DNA from 2 places in the Allocoprobacillus halotolerans genome. Region 1 is predicted to be linked to the other one. Evidence: a T-box and tRNA genes for the amino acid it is inferred to sense, from the RefSeq annotation. Region 1 holds a T-box; the other holds one or more tRNA genes.
The links. The T-box of region 1 lies ahead of serS (serine--tRNA ligase). A T-box ahead of a tRNA ligase gene usually reads a tRNA of that ligase, here a tRNA-Ser.
Positions count from the first base shown of each region.

Region 2: it encodes a tRNA-Ser, which carries the amino acid that the T-box ahead of serS (serine--tRNA ligase) is inferred to sense. The anticodon was not compared.

Region 1 is NZ_CP101620.1:1,119,744-1,130,934, forward strand. Features, by position in the region: gene NMU03_RS06630 (dicarboxylate/amino acid:cation symporter) at 155-1,417, shown strand; gene NMU03_RS06635 (hypothetical protein) at 2,189-2,350, opposite strand; gene NMU03_RS06640 (DUF6431 domain-containing protein) at 2,629-3,252, shown strand; gene NMU03_RS06645 (TnsB C-terminal domain-containing protein) at 3,342-4,682, shown strand; gene NMU03_RS06650 (ExeA family protein) at 4,636-5,442, shown strand; gene NMU03_RS06655 (DUF6618 family protein) at 5,448-5,789, shown strand; gene NMU03_RS06660 (transposase) at 5,899-6,945, opposite strand; gene NMU03_RS06665 (GNAT family N-acetyltransferase) at 7,155-7,658, shown strand; T-box leader at 7,696-7,885, shown strand; gene serS (serine--tRNA ligase) at 7,926-9,203, shown strand; gene ltrA (group II intron reverse transcriptase/maturase) at 9,739-11,055, shown strand.
Region 2 is NZ_CP101620.1:2,879,302-2,890,492, forward strand. Features, by position in the region: gene recD2 (SF1B family DNA helicase RecD2) at 1-1,217, opposite strand, end outside; gene mnmA (tRNA 2-thiouridine(34) synthase MnmA) at 1,217-2,350, opposite strand; partial or broken gene NMU03_RS17120 (ROK family protein) at 2,509-3,428, opposite strand; gene NMU03_RS17125 (pseudouridine synthase) at 3,494-3,811, opposite strand; gene NMU03_RS17130 (pseudouridine synthase) at 3,814-4,281, opposite strand; gene NMU03_RS17135 (S4 domain-containing protein) at 4,248-4,460, opposite strand; gene NMU03_RS17140 (NUDIX hydrolase) at 4,689-5,219, shown strand; tRNA gene NMU03_RS17145 (tRNA-Asp) at 5,287-5,361, opposite strand; tRNA gene NMU03_RS17150 (tRNA-Ser) at 5,395-5,485, opposite strand; gene NMU03_RS17155 (family 4 glycosyl hydrolase) at 5,576-6,193, opposite strand; gene NMU03_RS17160 (transposase) at 6,292-7,563, shown strand; partial or broken gene NMU03_RS17165 (family 4 glycosyl hydrolase) at 7,864-8,491, opposite strand; gene NMU03_RS17170 (aminotransferase-like domain-containing protein) at 8,617-9,714, shown strand; gene NMU03_RS17175 (hypothetical protein) at 9,717-9,953, shown strand; gene NMU03_RS17180 (magnesium transporter CorA family protein) at 9,948-10,874, opposite strand; gene NMU03_RS17185 (acyl carrier protein) at 10,909-11,130, opposite strand; gene NMU03_RS17190 (DMP19 family protein) at 11,191-11,191, opposite strand, start outside.

The DNA.
Region 1 (11,191 bases):
TGTCATTTTTTATTGCAATATAGCGATATTATTGTATAATATTAAAAGTTTGGATATAAAAATGGGAGGTATTTATGAAAACAGGTCAAAGTGGTAAAAAACTGGCAAAGAAAATGGTTATTGCCTTAATTTGTGGTTTGATTGCAGGATTAGGTTGTATTTTTTAAGAGAAAATTTATTAGCAAGTGGGCAAGATTCTCTATGGAATACAATTAATAATCTTTTATTTCAAGATATTAGTGCTGAAGGTGCTCATAATTCCATTGGATTGTTTTATATTATTGGACAATTATTTGTGAATGCTTTACAGTTAATTATTATTCCAATGGTTTTTGTTTCCATTATTTTAGCAATTTGTGTAATTACTGATACTAAGAAGTTAGGAAGAATTTCTTCTAAAACAATTGGAACTTTCCTTACAACAACATTATGTGCTTTAATATGGGCTGGTGTTATTGGTTCTATTGTTTATAAATTAGGTGCATTTAATGCGATTCATGCTGATAATCTTGTAATTCAAGAAGGAACAGTTGGATCAAATCCATTAAATATTATTGTTTCAGTTATTCCTAATAACTTAATTAGTGCTTTTACAAATAATGGTAATGTTCTTGCAGTTGTCTTTTTAGCAGTTGCTATTGGTTTGGCTATGAATCAATTAAAAGATAAATCAAAAACATTAAAGAAATTATTAATTGAATGTAGTGATATTATTTCTGTATGTTTATCATTTGTGATTACAAAATGTGCCCCATATGCTATATTTTGTTTACTAACAAGAACATTTGCAATTTATGGAATTGATTATTTATTACCAGCATTAGCTTATGTCTTAACAGTTATCTTTGCTTTACTTGTTTATTTATTTATAGCATATCCTATTTATATTATAGTTATGGGAAAAATAAATCCAAAACCTTTCTCAAGAAAAATACCAAAAGTTGCTTTATTTGGTTTTTCAACTTCTTCAAGTGCTGCTACACTTCCTTTAAATAAAGAAACAACAGTTCATGAATTAGGGGTTAGTGAAGAAATTGCTTCATTCGTTTTACCACTTGGAATGACAATTAATATGGATGGAACAGCCATCATGCAAGTTATTGCAGCTATCTTTATTGCAGCAAGTTCAGGTTATGATGTTACATTAACATCAATGGCTGTCATTGCTTTCCTTGCTTTAATTGCTTCAGTTGGAACACCAGCTGCACCAGGAGCAGGAGCTGTCATCTTATTTACAATTTTAACAGGTATGGGATATACAAATGATGGTGCTTTACTTGCTTATTCATTAATTTTAGCAATTAATAGACCTATTGAAATGCTTGTTACTTCATTGAATGTTGTTGGTGATTCAGCAACTTCAGTTATCGTTGCAAAAAAAGAAAATATGTTAGATGAAGATGTTTATCATAGTTAAGTAAGTTCATATGAGCTTACTTTTCTTTGCAAAAAATAACTACCTTCAGGCTCTCGGTAAAATGAAGGTAGCTATTTCTACATAATGTTTTGGAATAAGTTGAGGTAGTTATTTCCATCTTATAAAATCCAAAGCATATCACTTAGGATAATTTCGTTATACTTTATAAAAAGATGAAATTCAATAATATTTGCTTTAAGTGAATAATTTTTATTAATATATACTTAATGAATTCCATAGAAGATAGTATTTTGAATGATATAATACCTATGGAACAGCAATAGCGATAGGTGGTTATGCTTTGGTCGAAAGATCAGAGATCGGAAACTCTGTTGATATAGATAACTCGAAAGAGAAATTTATGGAGATGGAGGTGTTAAACATGAGCAATTTTGGAATGTTATCATTAGTGATGGCAATGTTATCAATCATTGTGAAGCTACTCCTTGAAATAATAAAGGAAAACAAAAAATAACTACCTCTTGTTTTGGACATACAGGGTAGTTATTTTTTACCTAAAAATCCAGAGCATAGCCGCTTATTGGATGTTCCTTTTTCAACTACATTATAGTTTATGTTGATTTTAATGTCAATATGTATATGTTTGACTTTCGGTTTTTTGCATTCTTTTTTGAAGGGTATGTCTTGTTGTTTATTGTCATAACCCTTGTTTTCTTATCTATATCATCTTTTTTGTTTTTGTTCTCTTTTTATTGTAGCTGAAAAAGTGTCATTTTCATGACCTTTTTTATTATTTACTATATGTTCATTTTATAGTTTCAGTTGCAGCTGCCTGTATTCCTGCTTCTCTCTTATATTTTGAAACTCCTTGATTCCCTTTTGTGCATATTTTAATATTTCCTGTATCCCTTTACTGATCTGATAGCACCAGTAATATCTCTTTCCTTTAAGCGATTTGCTTCTCTCTATCATCTTTATGACCAGTAATTTCTTGTCTACTTTCTCTGCTGTTAAACCGAAAACTCTACAAAATCAATTTAGATGAAAAACCGCAGATTAATATAATCAAAAGGATATAAGATTTGCCGTTAGAAACCGCAGTTCTTATATCCTTTATCTGTTTTTTGATTTATAATATTCTATGTGTTATTTATTTTGACTGATTTTTTTAATCTTAAGAAAGGAAAAAGAGAAAAGATAGGTTCAGTTTTGCAGGCTCAATCTCATCTTTTCTCCTGGGTTCATCTTTGATGAATCCACCCGCTACTATGGTACAATCATTTTCTGTTTTAATCAAGCATATTTTTCAAACTTGTCCTATTAATTTTAACCATTCTCTCTCTGCTAGTGAATTTCAGCTTCTCGAAACCTTTTTATTAAATCATCTGGAACTCTCTGCGTTTCATATCCATGATGATCATATATGTAAGTCACCTAATTTTAAATTCTTTATCTCTTATGATCGCTATTTTATTACTTTCCGTGATAATGCCGTTGTTGAGGAAACTGTTTCGATTCCCGTGCTTTACTGTGAAAACTGCAAACATTTTCATGCTGTCCTTCCTCATCTTTTCATTGTGCCTCATTGCCAATATTCTATTCCTTTTATATTATCTGTCCTTTTTGATAAATTTTATTCTTCATTGACTGTAAATGATGTTTCAAATAAATATGGAATATCTATTTCTACAATCTACAGATGGATCAAAAAATACATGTGCTATCTACGCTACTATATGCAGCTTAGAAACAGTTACCGCATGTCTTTTTTTGTTTCAATGATTTATCTTTATGAGGATGTCATGAATGATATCTACGATTTGAGTTCCCATGCTTTATTTCAATATGACCGCAAATTATTTGCTCCTTCGTGAAATGATGATCATTAGAATATAAAAATAAATAAGATGGAAATATCTTTATCATTTTCACTGTTCTATACTTTTTTGGGAGGTAAAAAGTTATGAACAAACAGAATACTGATCGTTACGAGTACAGAAAACTCGTTGCACAGGTCAAATTTTCACTTATTGCACCTGTCGTTTCGGCTACATTTACGGATATATCCGCTGAAGCCTATTTTAGGCGTGTTTCCAAGAATGAGGTCGATTGGCCCGATGGTACCAGAAGAAAGTTTTCTGCTGTAACTTTAAAGAATTGGCTTTATATTTATAGAAATTGTGGATTTGATGAACTGATGCCTAAAGATCGTCTGGATGCCGGAAGAGTCAGGAAGCTGGACAATCGCCATAAAGATTTTATTAGCGATATGATCAAGGAATTCCCTAAAGTGACAGGCGTCATGATCTATGAAAGAATGATTGAAAAGGGGCTCCTCAACGTAGGTGATGTATCGGTAGATACTGTTCAGAGGTACATTAAAAATTCAGGATTGCGTCATGGGTCAAAACCTGTCACAAAAGAAAGACGTACATGGGAATTTGCTCATTCATGTGATGGATATGAAGCGGATACCTGTCATACCTTTTATATTTTTGATGAAGCCGGTGAGTACAGAAAAACTTATCTGATTGCCATCATCGATAATCATTCAAGAATGATAGTTGGTGCTGAATTCTTTTTTAATGATAATGCCGTTAATTTTCAGAAGGTATGGCATGATGCAGTACTAAGATATGGGAGAAGTAAGATGATCATCCTTGACAATGGATCAAGCTACAAAAATAAAAGCACCAAGGAGATAGAAGCAAGGCTGGGCACAAAAATCATCTACAATCCACCTTATTCACCGGAAGGAAAGGCCGTTATTGAAAGGTTCTTTTCTACCATCAAGATGAGATGGATGAATGGGGATCATGGAAGCCATTATCATTCATTGACCGAGCTCAATATGAGATTAAAAAGTTGGATTAACGAATATAACCGTACCCCTCATTCTTCACTGAAGGATGACATTCACGACAATCACACTCCATTGGAAAGATACATGTACGATATGAAGGACGTGGAGGTATGTCAGCTATCCAATAAATCATCCGTTGAATACAGAGCCTGGCTTGACGATGTGTTCATGCATGAAACGACACGTAAGGTAAATGGAGATTCAACCGTATTGATTGAAAATGTTTTATTTGATGTTCCGTCCATTTATATCGGGATGAGGGTAATCATTCGATATGATCCAAGAACTTTTGAAAATACCTATCTGTATGATATATCCGAAAAAAGAAAGTTCCAATCAGTAGGACAGATAAGGTTGAAAACGGAAGGACAAGAAGAGAGGAGATTATTTATTAATGGAAATGACAACGTATTACGGAATGGACAGAAATCCATTTACTAAAGATACAATGATTAAAACATTATATGAATCTAATGATTTTAAACAGATGACGAACCGATTGGAATTTATCATCAAATCAAGAGGAATCGGTGTATTTTTAAGCAATCCTGGGATGGGAAAGACCACATGTCTGAGAAAAACATTGGAATCTCTCAACCCCAATCGATATGTAGTAATCTATATCTGTATGACAACGATTACAGCCATAGATTTTTACAGAATGCTTAATGATGCACTGGGGCTTGAAGAGATGACAAAAAAGTCGAAGATGTTTCAAGCTATCCAGGATGAACTGAGAAGATTGACAGTAGAAAACAAAATGGAAGTCATTATAGCGATAGATGAAGCACAATTTCTCAGAAAAGAAGTGCTTAGAGAATTCATCATGCTTATGAATTTTGATTATGATTCAAAAGATTACTGTACACTGATATTCGTAGGGCAGAATGAATTTATAAGAACACTGCGACTTAAAGTCCTGGAACCATTTAGACAACGTATCAATATGAATTATACGTTTACAGGATTCAATGAAGAAGAAGTAAAAAATTATGTGGAATCACGTTTGGAATCGGTCGGTTGCCGAACAGACCTGTTTACAAAAGAAAGCTATCATACACTTTATACACTGATGAATACCTCCGTCAGGATACTCAATCAGATCATCAGTAAGAGCCTGATATTAGGAATGCATTATAAAAAGGATATCATTGATAGCGAACTGATCATGGAAGCAGGCAAGGAATTAATGATAGGATAGGAAAGATGGATTATATATATAAAGATAGAGAAAATAAAAAACAGGTTGGGGAGATCGACTGCATAGAAATCAGACCATATTATACATTTAACATAAAAACAGAAAAAAGTATATATAGGTGTCAGATGCACGTAATAGCGGGGGAATGGGAATTGTTTATACATTACTACGATAAAATCATAAGAAAAAACCAGGATAGATTTATACCACTGGCATATCCAACAGATATCATGTGGAATACGGAATCTGTGTATGATAATATAGATGATGAATTAGAAAGCAGAAGGATTGCATACGCGATAAAAAGTATATTTGAACAATATAACTATGAGGATGTATCGATATGATATATCCTTTTTTCATTGATCACTTACTATCCATCAGCAGGTAGCAAATAATCTGCGGTTAAAAATAAAAGGACGTGATAAATCAGTATAAATTAATCTGCAGTTAACATTATCGCAGAATTTGTGGTTTAACAATTGATTTCATTGTCCTTACTCTTATATTTTCAAAACCATACTGATTCTTTTTGAATCTGAATTTCTCCTCGATTCGCCACCTTGACATATATGCCCTCACTATCTTATGCACATCTCTTTTATTCCTGATCTCTCTATTCGTTAAAAGCATCATCGGTTTTTCTTCACTTAATCCATACACAATGACTAGATTTAATATCCTTCCCTTTTGTGATGGCAGTTCCACTCTCGTATGTGATACATAGACTTCACTATCTTCCTTAGAAAAATACATGTTCATCTTAATCTTCCCTTTTCTTCTTTTGGCGATTTCTCCTACTTTCTTTGGCTTCCCTTTAAACAATAACGTTCTATTTTCTTTGAGTCTGATGATGAAATCATCTGCATTATGATTTTCATCTATGAAGTAATCATAAAATACATTGGCATCATATCCTCTGTCACATACAAATGTACATCTTTCAGGAATGAGAGATTTGACATATTTTATGCTCTTTATTGTTTCATCGTTCATTGACCTGAATCCTTCACTTTCAGTTGAATAGATATGGCTATACAAAGATATTGGATGATGTTGATCCTGTGTGAGGGCAGTTGCCTCACATACATGGTATCCAGGATAAATGTCATCCTTAAGTGAGGAAGCATCCCTGACCATACAAAGATCTTCAAATTTTCTTCCATATTTTTTGATGATTTCACTGTTATCAAGTAAAATGATCCTGTCTTCGCTAAGATGCTTGATAACCATATCATTATAATTGGATTTCATTTGGTTCATTGCTTCATCATCAAATTGAGCCAAATGATTGGATAATCTGTCAATTGTATAATTGAGCTTGATATTTTCATCAAGAGCTCTGGCAATATCGCTAAGTAGAACACTTTGACTTCTTGCAAGACCAAACATCATGTCCATGACAAACTTGGCAGCAGGTTTATCAAGACTGTCTGATAATTTATTAGAAAAATTGACAATTTCTCTTTTCGTTTCATATAGATCTGTGGTAAAATAACTCATGGAAAATCCCTCCTAAATTTTGTTTATTGATCTAAAATTATTATAACATTTAAGAGGCTGATTTTCCTTATAAATAAAGCAAAACAGGCAATTTGTGAATAACTTTTTACCTGTTTTTTATTTTTTTACCGAAACTCAAAGTATATGAGTGTGAATTTGTTTAAAGCAAATATTGTTTATCCTATAATAGAGAAAAAGATGGTGATAAAATGTCTTGTATCATTAGAAAATGGAAAAGAGAAGATGCCAAGGAATTGTGCTATTGTATTAATGATTTAAGAGTTTTAAATAATATGACAGATCGTATTCCTTATCCTTATCATATTGAAGATGCGTATGTTTATATTGATGATGTTCTTGCAAGTGATGAAACAAAACTATTTGCTTTTGCGATTGAATATAAAGGGCATATTACAGGGAGTATTGCAGTCATACGTCAAGATGATATTAATCGAAGAAGTAGAAAAATTGGTTATTATTTAGGACATGATTATTGGGGGCAAGGCATTATGTCAGAAGCTGTCAAACAAATCTTTCAATATGTCTTTAAACATAGTGATATAGAAAGAATTTTTGCAGCTCCATTTGATTACAATCCCGCTTCATGTCGTGTATTAGAAAAGTGTGGATTTGAAAAAGAAGGTATATTAAGAAAAAATGGCTTTAAAAATGGCGAATTTCATGACATGATAATGTATTCTTTGATTAAATAATTATTGAAATTATAAAGTGTTATGCTATAATCAATATATCAAATCGTTGCATTGGATAAGTAAATGTGAAATCATTGTAGAGAACTGATGGTTGGTGAAAATCAGGATGAGGAAACATTGAAATCTACCAATAAGAGGAGCTAATCACTCCCGGATGATCCGTTATCTCATGAAAGTTATCATTTTGATAAGAAATAGGGTGGCACCACGATTGATTCGTCCCTTGTAAATGGTGTTTTTATTTTAAGGAAAAGGAGAAAATGAAAGATGATTGATATAGCCAAATTAAGAGAAAATCCTGAAGCAGTTAAAGAAAATATGCGTAAAAAATTCCAACATGAAAAATTACATTTAGTTGACGAAGCTTATCAGTTGGATAAAGAATATCGTGAATCATTAACAAAAGCAAGTGAATTAAGAGCAATGCGTAATAAGTTATCTAAAGAAATTGGACAATTTATGCGTGAAGGAAAGAAAGATTTAGCTGAAGAAAATAAAAGAAAAGTAGGAGAAATGGCTCAGACTTTAAAAGAATTGGAAGAAAAAGAAGCTCAGTTAGGTCCTCAATTAAAAGAGGTAATGATGAAAATACCTAACTTTATTGATGATAGTGTACCTATTGGTAAAGATGATAGTGAAAACGTAGAAATTCAAAAATATGGGGAACCAATTGTTCCTGATTATGAAATTCCATATCATGCTGATATTATTACAAAATTAAATGGTTTAGATAAAGAGGCAAGTGGAAGAACAAGTGGAAATGGTTTTTATTATTTAATGGGAGATATTGCTAGACTTTCTTCAGCTATGTTATCTTATGCTAGAGATTTTATGATTGATAAAGGATTTATTTATTGTATTCCTCCATTTATGATTAGAAGTGATGTTGTGACAGGTGTGATGTCATTTGAAGAAATGGATGCGATGATGTATAAAATTGAAGGTGAAGATTTATATTTAATTGGAACAAGTGAACATAGTATGATTGGTAAATTTAAAGATCAAATTGTCAAGGAAGACGAATTACCAATTACTTTAACTTCTTATTCACCATGTTTTAGAAAAGAAGTTGGAGCACATGGTATCGAAGAACGTGGTATTTATCGTGTACATCAATTTGAAAAACAAGAAATGGTTGTATTATGTAAACCAGAAGATGCAATGGAATGGTATGACAAAATGTGGTCTTATACAGTTGAACTTTTTAGAAGTTTAGATATTCCTGTAAGAACATTAGAATGTTGTAGTGGTGATTTAGCTGATTTAAAAGTCAAATCATGTGATGTTGAAGCATGGTCACCAAGACAAAAGAAATACTTTGAAGTTGGTTCTTGTTCTACATTAGGAGATGCACAGGCAAGACGTTTAGGTATTCGTACAAAAGGTGAACAGGGAACATATTATGTTGCGACATTAAATAATACTGTTTTAGCAAGTACAAGAGCTTTAATTGCTTTTATTGAAAACAACTATAATGAAGATGGAACAATTTCTATTCCTGAAGTTTTAAGACCTTATATGGGTGGTAAAGACAAAATTGGATAATGAATTATAAAAAGAGTGAAAATAACGAAAACTTATTTTCACTCTTTTTTGTATGCCGGGCATGGCATATATCTAGGTGGTGAAAGTCCACTGTGGGGGCGATGTCGCAACTGCCAACCACTAGCCAATATCAAGGGTGTCTATCGTGAGATGGAATCTGAAAGAAGATGGAGGCAAAGTCCTGGTCCGAGGAACACGAATCACATCAGGCATATAATAGGGACGAGTGTGCAAAACAACACGAAGTCATAAGAGGTTGCGAATAGGACTATTATATGTAAATGTGGCGGATATATGGGAGGAAAGAGATATGACCTTATCCCGGGAGGTCTCACTAGCGATACAGCAGTAACAACGAATAGTGAGAAGTCAGCAGAAGTCGTAGTAGTAAGGAAGTGACTGTAATGGTCATGGAGCGAAGGACTGAATAAATCTATCAGTTATTGAATTTTGAATTGATTTCATTATACGAAACCGTGGAGATAGACGAGTACACTAGAAGACCCGAAAGAAGAATGTAGGGAAGGTGAGTATAATGGATAGCGAAAGAAATGGAGGTAACGAAAATATGAAAACTGATAACACATTGCTTGAGGAAATGCTTAGTGATACTAATCTAGAACTAGCATTTACACAAGTCAAACGAAACAAAGGTGCAAGTGGAGTAGATGGAATGGAAGTAGCTGAACTTAAAGACTATTTAGATAAACATCTAGAAGAAATTAAGGACAGTATACGAAACAAGACATATAAGCCACAACCTGTGAGAAGAGTAGAAATACCCAAACCCGATGGCGGAATACGAAATCTAGGAGTGCCAACAGTACTTGATAGATTTGTCCAACAAGCCATAGCCCAAGTGTTAATACCTATCTATGAACCAATATTCAGTGACAATAGTTTTGGATTTAGACCAAATAGATGTTGCGAAATGGCAATCATCAAAGCATTGGAATATATGAATGAAGGCTATCAGTGGATAGTAGATATAGACCTAGAAAAGTTCTTTGATACAGTTAATCATGATAAACTTATTTCACTTGTCATGAAAGATGTAAAGAGTGGAGAAATAGTATCTCTAATTAGGAAATTTCTAGTAAGCGGGATTATGATTGATAATGAATATAAAGAGTCAGTCGTAGGAACACCACAAGGTGGAAATCTAAGTCCGCTACTCAGTAACATAGTTCTCAATGAACTAGATAAGGAAATGGAAGCACGAGGACTAAGATTCACACGATATGCAGATGATTGTATTATATTAGTGGGTAGCAGTAAAGCCGCCGATAGAGTAATGGAAAACATTAGTAAATTCATAGAAAAGAAACTAGGACTTAAAGTAAATATGACTAAAAGTAAAGTTTCCAAACCTAATGATATTAAATATCTAGGATTTGGATTCTATTATGACTCTTTTTCATCTATGTGGAAAGCAAAACCACATGAGAAATCTATCGCAACACTGCAAACAAAACTAAGGAGACTAACAAATAGAAGTTGGTCAGTATCGTGGGAATATAGAATACTTAAGATAAGACAACTTGTAAATGGGTGGATTAACTATTACCGTATTGGAAATTTTATAAAAGTCTGTAGAAAACTAGATGCACAAATAAGATTTAGGATACGTATGTACTTATGGAAGAAATGGAAAACCATAGGAAATAGAGAAAAGCAACTAAGAAAGTTAGGGGCATTACCATGGCAAGCTAAAACTTGGGCAAACAGTCGAAAATCATATGCAAGATGTGCAAGTACATTTCTTCGAACAAGAATAACTAATGATTTATTATATAGAAAAGGACTACCATCAATGGTAGCCCAATATCAGTTAAAACATATTTCAGTATAGATTTAAACCGCCGTATGCCGAACGGCACGTACGGTGGTGTGAGAGGTCGAAAATAAATATAAAATTATTTATTTTCTCCTACTCGATTCGTATAAGTTATATTTTATAGAATGTTTCGTACACAGAAATTTCATAT
Region 2 (11,191 bases), 1.2 Mb from region 1:
ACTGCAAAAGTATTCGTATGTAAATCCCATTTTAATAAACGATGAATAGTACATGCTTCAATACCTGTGACTTCAGTCAATCGTTTGGCAGCTCTTCCCGTTGGAGCAACAACTGCCAAAGTCTGATCAGGATTTAAACGTTGATACAACTTAATCATCGCATTCACAATTGTTGTTTTTCCCGTTCCAGGTCCACCCGTAATAATCATGGCTGATTGTTTTAAAAAGAGCGTAATAGCTTCTTTTTGAAAATCATCATAACGAATAGATAATTGTTTTTCTAAATCTTCTAAAATACTTTCAATTTCTTCGTCTTCATATTCATAAAGTGGTGTATGTAACCATCTTTTAAAATTTTTGGCAATATTGATTTCACTTTGATATAAATCATAAGGATAATAACGATCTTCTTCTAAGATAATCTTTTCTTGTTCGAGGACATCTTGCAGGGCCGTTTCAAAACTTTCATCATCAATTTGAGGAATATAACGATGGAATCTTTTTGTCATCGTTTCATAACTATGATAAGTGCTACCATCTTGAAAACACGCTTCTTTTAAAGCATAGACAATAGCAGCCTGAATACGATGATGATCATAAGTATCAACACCTATTTTTAAAGCCAAATCATCGGCTGTTTTAAAACCAATTCCATCAATATCATCAATTAACTGATAAGGATTATTTTGTAAAACCTCTAATGTCTTGTCTTGATAAACAGCTTGTATCAAAGCCAAATGTCGAGTACTGATACCATGCCCCATAAAAAACATCAATACTTCCTGATCAAAATCTTGTGAACTCAACACTTCTACAATCGTTTCACGTTTCTTTTCATTCATTCCAGGAACCTGATCTAAAACATGTTTATCTTCTTTAATCTTATTTAAAGCTTCTGTTCCTAAAACATCAACAATCGCAGTTGCTTGTTTTTCACCAATACCTTTAAATAATGGACTAGATAAATAGCGAATGATTTCACTTTCTTCATTCGCTAAAACAATCTTGTAAGATTGAATTTGAAATTGTTTTCCATATTTAGGATGAATGATATACTCCCCTTGAAAATGGTATTTATCTTGAAGATTAACATAACTCATATATCCGGTTGCTAAAATATCTTTATCTTCCTGTTCACTATCTATCAAACACACAATAAATTTCGTTTCTTCACTATAAAACTTAATACGTTTGATAATTCCTATATACTCTAACATTATAAATATGTAATCTCCTTATTATCTTTATAAACTTTTTCAATTGTGCCTCCACCCAGACAAATCTCACCGTCATAGAAGACTGCCGCCTGCCCTGGTGTGACAGCTTTAACAGGTTGATGGAAAGTCACATAAATGGTTTTATCATCAATGAAACGAATTGAAACATCATTATCTTTTTGACGGTATCTAAATTTTGCAGTGCAACGATAATCACCATTAGGTTTTTGACTACCAATCCAATTCACATCAGTAATTAAAGCTCCATCACTCATTAACCATTGATTTTGATTGCCTTGACAAACATATAAAATATTATCATCATATTGTTTTCCCACAACAAACCAGGCATCTCCTGGTCCACCAATACCGAGTCCCTTACGTTGTCCAATTGTATAATACATAATACCCTGATGTTCACCAACGACATGACCTGTTTCAATATCTACCATTTTTCCAGCTTTTGCAGGAATATAATTCTTTAAAAATTCTCTAAAATCTCTTTCACCAATAAAACAGATACCTGTACTATCTTTCTTATTAGCGACTGGCAATTCTAATTCTTTGGCAAGTTGTCTGACTTCAGGTTTTGTCATATGTCCAATAGGAAACAATGAAGAACGTAATTGTGATTGATTTAACTGACACAAGAAATAAGTCTGGTCTTTATTATTATCAACACCTCTAAGCATAATGGAATCTTCACCTTGTTGATGTTTAACACGGGCATAATGTCCTGTTGCGATATAATCGGCATCTATTGATTTTGCATAATCTAAAAAAGCTTTAAACTTAATATGTTTATTACATAAAATATCAGGATTAGGTGTTCTTCCTTTGGCATATTCTTCTAAAAAGTATGTAAAAACATGGTCCCAATATTCTTTAATAAAATCAACACGTCTGAGTTCAATTCCTAAATGCTGAGCAACTTTTTTAGCATCATTATAATCCTTTTCTTGAGGACAAATATCATCATCATTCGTTGGATTTCCTAATATATCATTATTTAAAGATGAATCCCAGTTACGCATAAAAACACCAATGACTTCATATCCTTGTTGCTTTAATACATATGCTGCAACGGCACTATCCACACCACCACTTAAACCTAATACAACTCTTTCTTTCATGCTGTTCCCTCCTTATTTTGTTTTACTATTCTATCACTTTTTGATGGTTATATAAAGTAAAAAATAATAACTTATAAAAGTTTAGAGACACGATATTTTCAATGATCGAAACGCTCTTAGAAGATATTGAAAAAGGAAACACATGGTTTCCTTTCATATTATTGCATTCTTGACATTGGAAGCATTGCAGCTCCAATAGCACCACAGTCTTCTAATTCTGTTTCAAGTAATGGGATATGTCCTCTCATTCCTACATGGATTTTTGCGTTAAACTGTTCGTTTAATTTATCAAAGAAATATTTCTTTGATTTCATAACACCTCCACCTACAATAAAGCAGTGTGGATCAACAGTATGTGCAATATTAGCGAACAATGTTGCAAGTTCACTGATACATTCATCAACAATACCTTGTGCTTTGATATTACCTTCATCAGCTAATCTAAACACATCACCAGCATGTTTAACCATATCATCACCTAAAAGTTTTTCCCTTTACGTGTAATAGCTGTACCACTTGTTTCACCTTCGGCAGCACCAGGATTTAAACCACCAAATTTATAACCATTATTTTTAACGATAATATTTCCAACTTCACCAGCATGTCCTCTACCACCAGATACAAGTTTTCCATCCACGATAAATGCTCCACCAATACCTGTTGAAATTGTCACATAATAACAAGTTGGTTTTCCTTTTCCTGCTCCAAGCAAGGCTTCAGCTAAACCAGCTACATTAGCATCATTATCAATAAAAACTGGTAAATTAAATCTTGTTGATAATTTTTCGCAAATTGGATAGTTTTCAAAACCAGGTAAGTTAGTAGCCATAATCATGACACCATTGGCTGTATCAACTGGACCAGGTACACCAATACCTACACCTTGAACATTTTCAATACCACCACAAACAGTGTAATCAAGACTTTCAATTTGCCTTATAATTTTTGAACAAACATAATCAGGTCCATTTTCTCTTTCAGTTGCATCTTTCACTTCACTATAAGATTGTCCATTTTCATCGACCAATAGAGTACGAACGTTTGTTCCACCTAAATCAATCCCAATATAATATTTCATCTTAGTTCTCCTTCCCTTGATTTATATTTATTATACAATAAATTAAAGTGTTTTCATAGATTCTTTTATTGAAACAATATTTTTTTCAATCGTTCTAGATTTTGAGGTAATGGCGATTGTATCACAACATCTTGTAAATATTTTAATGAACCAATAGGTTTTACAAATTGAATTTGATACGCATGTAAAAATTGATTTTGAAAATGATATGTCTTTTTCAAATAACGATTTAATTCAAAATCTCCATATTTACTATCACCAATGATAGGATGTCCAACACTAGACAAATGTAAACGAATTTGATGTGTACGACCCGTAATAATTTTGACTTTTAATAAAGAATACTTTTGATTTGATTGAATATTTTCAACAATCGTATGCATTTTTAATGCCCCTCAGTATTTGAGGATACCATTCTTGCAAGCGAACGATCACTATCCTTTTTCATATATCCTATCAATTCAACGCTAGTCATATAACCTTTACAAATCGTTAAATATGTTTTGTCAATACAATGACGTTTCTTCATCATTTCATTTAAATCTTGTAAAGCTCGCATTGTTTTTCCAAAAATCACAATTCCACTTGTATTTCGATCTAATCGATGAACTGGTCCTGGTGTAAATCCTAATGTTTGTTGTGGATCATATTCTCCTTTTTGATACAAATAAGTTAAAACCTGATTAGATAAAGTATTCATATCTTCATTGATATCTTCATGAACTAGTAATCCTACTGGTTTATTGACAACCAAAATATTTTGGTCTTCATATAAAACATCAAAAGTGATTGCTAAATCATAAATACTTTGTGGCTTTGTCAGTTCTTGAAAGCGATCTTCATATAAAAACAATTCAACTTTATCACCTTTTTTAAAATATAATTTTCCTTTACTCTCACACCATTGACTTTGACATCCTTTTTTCTTAGCATTTTATAAATCAATTGCGATGGTGCTTGACACAATAATTTTTTGAGATATTTATCAATACGCTGATTTTCATAATTTTCATCTATAATTAAAGTTTTCATTTCATCACCGTTTTTATTCTATCAAAATTTCATAAAAAAATATACATTTTTATTTGAAAGCCTTTACAACTTATAAAACTCTGTTATAATTAGATTTGTTAAGTGGTTCTCACTTAAACATACCCCCTATTATCACCCTAACGTGTAAATAATAGAGATAGAAGAAAGTATGCTCCCCGCATACTTTCTTTTTTCTTTTGTGCTATAATAATGTTGAGGTGAAAAGTTGTGGAAAAAGAGATTCAAAGAACTATCATTTATGATGGTAAAATTATGCAAGTAACAAGGGAAGAAGTTGAACTTGAAGATGGTCAACATGCCTATCGTGAAGTTGTCTATCATCATGGTGGTGTCTGTATTTTAGCCATTAAAAATCATCAAATCATTCTTGTTAAACAATTCCGTTATCCTAATCGTATTCAAACAATAGAAGTACCGGCTGGAAAATTAGAAGCTGATGAAGATCCACGTGATTGTGCCTTTCGTGAATTAGAAGAAGAAACAAACAATCGTGCCAAGGACATGCAATTTGTAATGAAAGTTCTTCCTTCACCAGGTTACACAAGTGAGTGGCTTTATCTTTATGAAGCGATTGATTTTGAAGAAGTTGAAGATGCCTTGGATGGGGATGAAGATGAATTTATTGATATTGTGAAATTAGATATTGATGATGCTTATCAAAAAGTTTTAAGTGGTGAGATTGTTGATGCCAAAACAGTGATTGCGATTATGTATGCATATCAAAAAGAACATCAGTAAAAGTGGGTAACCACTTTTTCTTTCTATAAACAAAAAAGTTATCCCTAAGGATAACGCATTTTTATATTGGCGGTCTGGACGGGGCTCGAACGCGACCTCCGCCGTGACAGGGCGGCATTCTAACCAACTGAACTACCAGACCAATATATTTTCAACTGCCAAGGGTTTATATCAATGGCGGAGACAGAGGGATTTGAACCCTCGCGCCAGTTTCCCGACCTACACCCTTAGCAGGGGCGCCTCTTCAGCCTCTTGAGTATGTCTCCATCAGTTGCCTAGATATAATAGCATACCTTTTTGAAGATTTCAATACTAAAATGAAAAAACTTTAAAAAATAGGAGTTGAAAATCAACTCCTACTTATTGAAAAATTGTGGTAAATAATCTTTATGTGCTTCCAATAATTCATCAATCACAACATTAGCGATTTCATCACTTGGACATAATGGGTTCATATTTAAAGCTGTCACAGCCAAATTACGATCTCCACTGACTGCTGCTTCAATGACTAAACGTTCAAAAGTTTTCATCATATGCACATAACCACTGATAGGTAATTTCAAATCACCTGTCGCAATTGGTTGAGGTCCATCAGCTGTAATACGGCAAGCCACTTCAACAGCACTATCCATTGGTAAATCAGCAATTGCTCCATTATTACGGACATCCACATATTGAATATCTCCTTTATTTGTGTAAATAGATGCAATTAAATTACATGCTGCATCAGAATATTTGGCTCCACCACGCATTGCTAATTGTTCTGGTTTTTCTTGAAGTTCTTCATGACTATAAAGTTCAAATAATTCTTCTTCTGTCTTGCTGACAACTTCTCCACGCACTGTTCCAGTCTTGAATTGTTCTAATTCTTCTTCTAATTGTTCTTTTGTAAAGAAGTAATAATTATGATATGGACAAGGAATCGCCTTTAATTTGAGTTTCGGTAAAAAAATAAAAAACAGGTAAAAAGTTATTCACAAATTGCCTGTTTTGCTTTATTTATAAGGAAAATCAGCCTCTAAAATGTTATAATAATTTTATCTCAATAAACAAAATTTAGGAGGGATTTTCCATGAGTTATTTTACCACAGATCTATATGAAACGAAAAGAGAAATTGTCAATTTTTCTAATAAATTATCAGACAGTCTTGATAAACCTGCTGCCAAGTTTGTCATGGACATGATGTTTGGTCTTGCAAGAAGTCAAAGTGTTCTACTTAGCGATATTGCCAGAGCTCTTGATGAAAATATCAAGCTCAATTATACAATTGACAGATTATCCAATCATTTGGCTCAATTTGATGATGAAGCAATGAACCAAATGAAATCCAATTATAATGATATGGTTATCAAGCATCTTAGCGAAGACAGGATCATTTTACTTGATAACAGTGAAATCATCAAAAAATATGGAAGAAAATTTGAAGATCTTTGTATGGTCAGGGATGCTTCCTCACTTAAGGATGACATTTATCCTGGATACCATGTATGTGAGGCAACTGCCCTCACACAGGATCAACATCATCCAATATCTTTGTATAGCCATATCTATTCAACTGAAAGTGAAGGATTCAAGTCAATGAACGATGAAACAATAAAGAGCATAAAATATGTCAAATCTCTCATTCCTGAAAGATGTACATTTGTATGTGACAGAGGATATGATGCCAATGTATTTTATGATTACTTCATAGATGAAAATCATAATGCAGATGATTTCATCATCAGACTCAAAGAAAATAGAACATTATTGTTTAAAGGGAAGCCAAAGAAAGTAGGAGAAATCGCCAAAAGAAGAAAAGGCAAGATTAAGATGAACATGTATTTTTCTAAGGAAGACAGTGAAGTCTATGTATCACATACGAGAGTGGAACTGCCATCACAAAAGGGAAGGATATTAAATCTAGTCATTGTGTATGGATTAAGTGAAGAAAAACCGATGATGCTTTTAACGAATAGAGAGATCAGGAATAAAAGAGATGTGCATAAGATAGTGAGGGCATATATGTCAAGGTGGCGAATCGAGGAGAAATTCAGATTCAAAAAGAATCAGTATGGTTTTGAAAATATAAGAGTAAGGACAATGAAATCAATAAATGTATTGAATACGATATTGATGATGCATATAGGGCATATAACACTGTTGGCAGAGAAAGTAGACAAGAAATTACTAGTCATAAAGATGATAGAGAGAAGCAAATCGCTTAAAGGAAAGAGATATTACTGGTGCTATCAGATCAGTAAAGGGATACAGGAAATATTAAAATATGCACAAAAGGGAATCAAGGAGTTTCAAAATATAAGAGAGAAGCAGGAATACAGGCAGCTGCAACTGAAACTATAAAATGAACATATAGTAAATAATAAAAAAGGTCATGAAAATGACACTTTTTCAGCTACAATAAAAAGAGAATAAAAACAAAAAAGATGATATAGATAAGAAAACAAGGGTTATGACAATAAACAACAAGACATACCCTTCAAAAAAGAATGCAAAAAACCGAAAGTCAAACCTTTAACCCTTGAATAAATGATGGCGAATATGGTAAAGATACGAAGTTTTTCATTTGAATTGTATCTTCTTGTTTTAAATGTGCATATTTATCTAACAATTCATCAAAATGTGAAACACCATCAACAAAAACATCTGTCGCAAAGATAAAATGATTCACCCCCTGCACTTCCATTGTCACTTGACTTTCTTCCACATTCAACATTTTTGCAAAACCTGCAACCATATTCACAGGTACGTTGCATAAACCAATAGCTTTTTTAAAATTTGTATGACGTAAAATGGCTTCAGTCACCATCCCAGCTGGATTAGTAAAATTAATCAACCATGCATTTGGACATAATTCTTCAATATCTTTGACAATATCTAAAATAACTGGAATGGTTCTAAAAGCTTTAAACATTCCTCCTGCCCCATTTGTTTCTTGACCAATTAATCCATGACTTAATGGAATACGTTCATCTAAAACACGAGCAGGTAAACGTCCAATACGCATTTGTGTTGTGACAAAATCTGCATCTTTTAATGCTTCACGACGATCATAACTTAAAACAACTTTCATTGGCAGTCCAGCTTTTTTGACCATACGTTTTGCAAGTGCACCAACTGTTTCTAATTTATCACGTCCTTCTTCAATATCCACTAACCATAATTCCTTTACAGGTAAATGATCATATCTTTTAATAAACCCTTCTACTAATTCTGGAGTATAACTGCTTCCTCCACCAATTGTTACAATTTTTACACCATCTTTGTTCATCCTTTAACACCTCTTTCTTCTTGATGATTTCATTATAAAATAATTTTTATTAAAATCAATAAATCAAAACAACAACTATACCGGTATAGATTGATATGCTATAATAAAAACGAGGAGTGATCAACATGACTAAATACGAACAATTAGCACAATTATTAGAACAAGATATTATCCATCAAAAATATAAACGTGGTGATAAATTGCCTTCCATTCAAACTTTATCCAAACAATATCATTGCAGTAAAGAAACAGTTATCAAAGCTTATCAATTATTAGTTCAACAACATTTAATTTATGCCAAAGCGCAAAGTGGATATTATGTTTTAGGTAGTCCTATTCTTCCAGCTTCCTCAACCCATCATTTCTCATTAGAAACGGGAAATCCACCCATTCACGCCACTTCACTTGAAGATGCTAAACATTGCCTTTCTCTAGCTATTGATGAATATCAGGAATCTTCTTTGAACTTATCTTTACAAGGTGTCCAATCTTTACGTCAAACTTTAGCTAATTTCTTCTTTGATATGGGTATTTATGCACAAGAAAGTTCAATCTATTTAATACAAGGTGTAACACAAATGCTATCTTTTTTATCTTCTATAACCTTCCCTAATCAGCATACTTATATTTTAATAGAAGAACCCACTTACAGTTATTATGTTCGCTTTCTCCACTCTTTATCCCTTCCCATTTTAACCATTTATCGTGATGAAAATGGTATTGACCTCGAACACCTCCAATATCTTTTTGAACATTATGACATTAAATTCTTTTATACAATTCCTCGTAACCATAATCCACTTGGTACAACTTATTCTTCTCACACGCGTCAAAAAATTGCCCAGTTAGCGTTAAAATACAATGTCTATATTATTGAAGATGATTATTTTGGTCATTGTTCTAGTTATTCGCATTATCTTCCTTTGTTTTATTATATGGAAGGTAAAAACTGTATTTACTTAACAAGTTTTTCAAAAACCATTCCTTATATTCGTATTGGTGTTGCGATTGTCCATCAGGATTTTCAAGATACTTTTGATCAAATGACTCATCAATCTTATTATTATTCTTATCAGCTACCTTCTTTAATTTCACAAGCCACTTTAGAATCTTATATTAAAAGTTCACTTTATCATAAACAGACACAACAATTACAAAACTATCTCAAAAAAATTATCGCATTATTAAAAAAATCACCCAAAGCTGGAATCCAAAGCTTTTAAAAGTGATTTCAAGTTATTCTGGTTATTATTTTACGATTCAGTTTTTAGTTCCTATTGATTTGGATAATTTCCAACAACGTTTATTGGAAAATCGTATTCATATTGCCAGAAATGAAAGATGTTTCTATGAATCCTCTCATTTTCAAAATTCAGTTCGTTTAAGTCTAGCTAGAATACATAGCCAAGATCTTCAAACAGCACTAGAATTATTTTATCAAACTTTTTTAGATTGCTTATAAAAATTTCTTTTTCTTAAATAAAATCATTAACCCTACAACAATGATTCCACTCAAAACAATCACTGCAGGATAGCCATAAACACTTTTTAACTCAGGCATATTTTCAAAATTCATGCCATACCACCCAGCAATTAGAGTCAAAGGCATAAAAATTGTTGTCACAACAGTAAAAAACTGCATCGTTTTGTTGAGTTTATAATCTTCTCTTGACTGATGAGCACTATGTGCCTGATTCAAAATTTCTCGCAGCATTTCTACATTTTTAGACAAACGCTCTATACGACGCGTAAAGATTTCAAAATAACGAGAATCATCGTCTTCAAAAATATGATGGTGATTCATTTCCAAATCTTCGCCAATTGTCATTAAGTTTTCATAATAGTTTTGTAAAAGCAATAATTCTTTATTGAGTTGTCTAAGTTGATTGGTAAAATTTATAGCATCTTCTTCATGCAACTCTAATTCTTCAATTTCATTTTGCAATTCTTCAATATATTGATAATCAGCCGCTAATAAATCACTTAAAAAATAATAAACAAGACGTGTAATAGAAGCATCTCTTTGAAGTACATAATCCGTAGATGATTGAAAAACTTCATCAATATGATGATCTTCATCATCAATTACAACAACCAAAAATAAATTTTTAAAAATAAATAAAGCCAACACATCTTTTTTGACAAAAATATCTCGTGCATTAATCAAATGCACCAAACCAAAATAATAGTGATAAGCAGGAATAATCATATTTTGATGAAATAAAGATGGATCTTCCAAACGTTCAATCGATGTCTTTTCAATACCCAATTGTTCATAACATGATTTTAACTGTTCTAAATCCATCATCGCAATATAACGATGATGTTCTTGTATATTCTCTATATTAACTTTTGTTTTTTGATGATCAACTTGATAAATCATAATTTTCCTCCTATAAAAAAATAGGGTTTTTTCCCTATTTTTTTGCATCAATTAAATCCAATAAATCTTGAACTGTTTTAATTTTTAATAATTCATCATCTTGAAATTCTACACCAATTTCTTCTTCAAGTTCAAAAACCAAATCAACCAAATCTAAAGAATCAATACCTAAATCCTTAAAAGATGATTCTTTTGTTAATTCATGACCTTTTAATTTAGATGATAATCTCTCTTTTATTTTATCAAAATAATCCATTCCTTATTCACCTCATTTTTATTATAATCACATCACAGTTAAATTACAATCTCTTTTTACT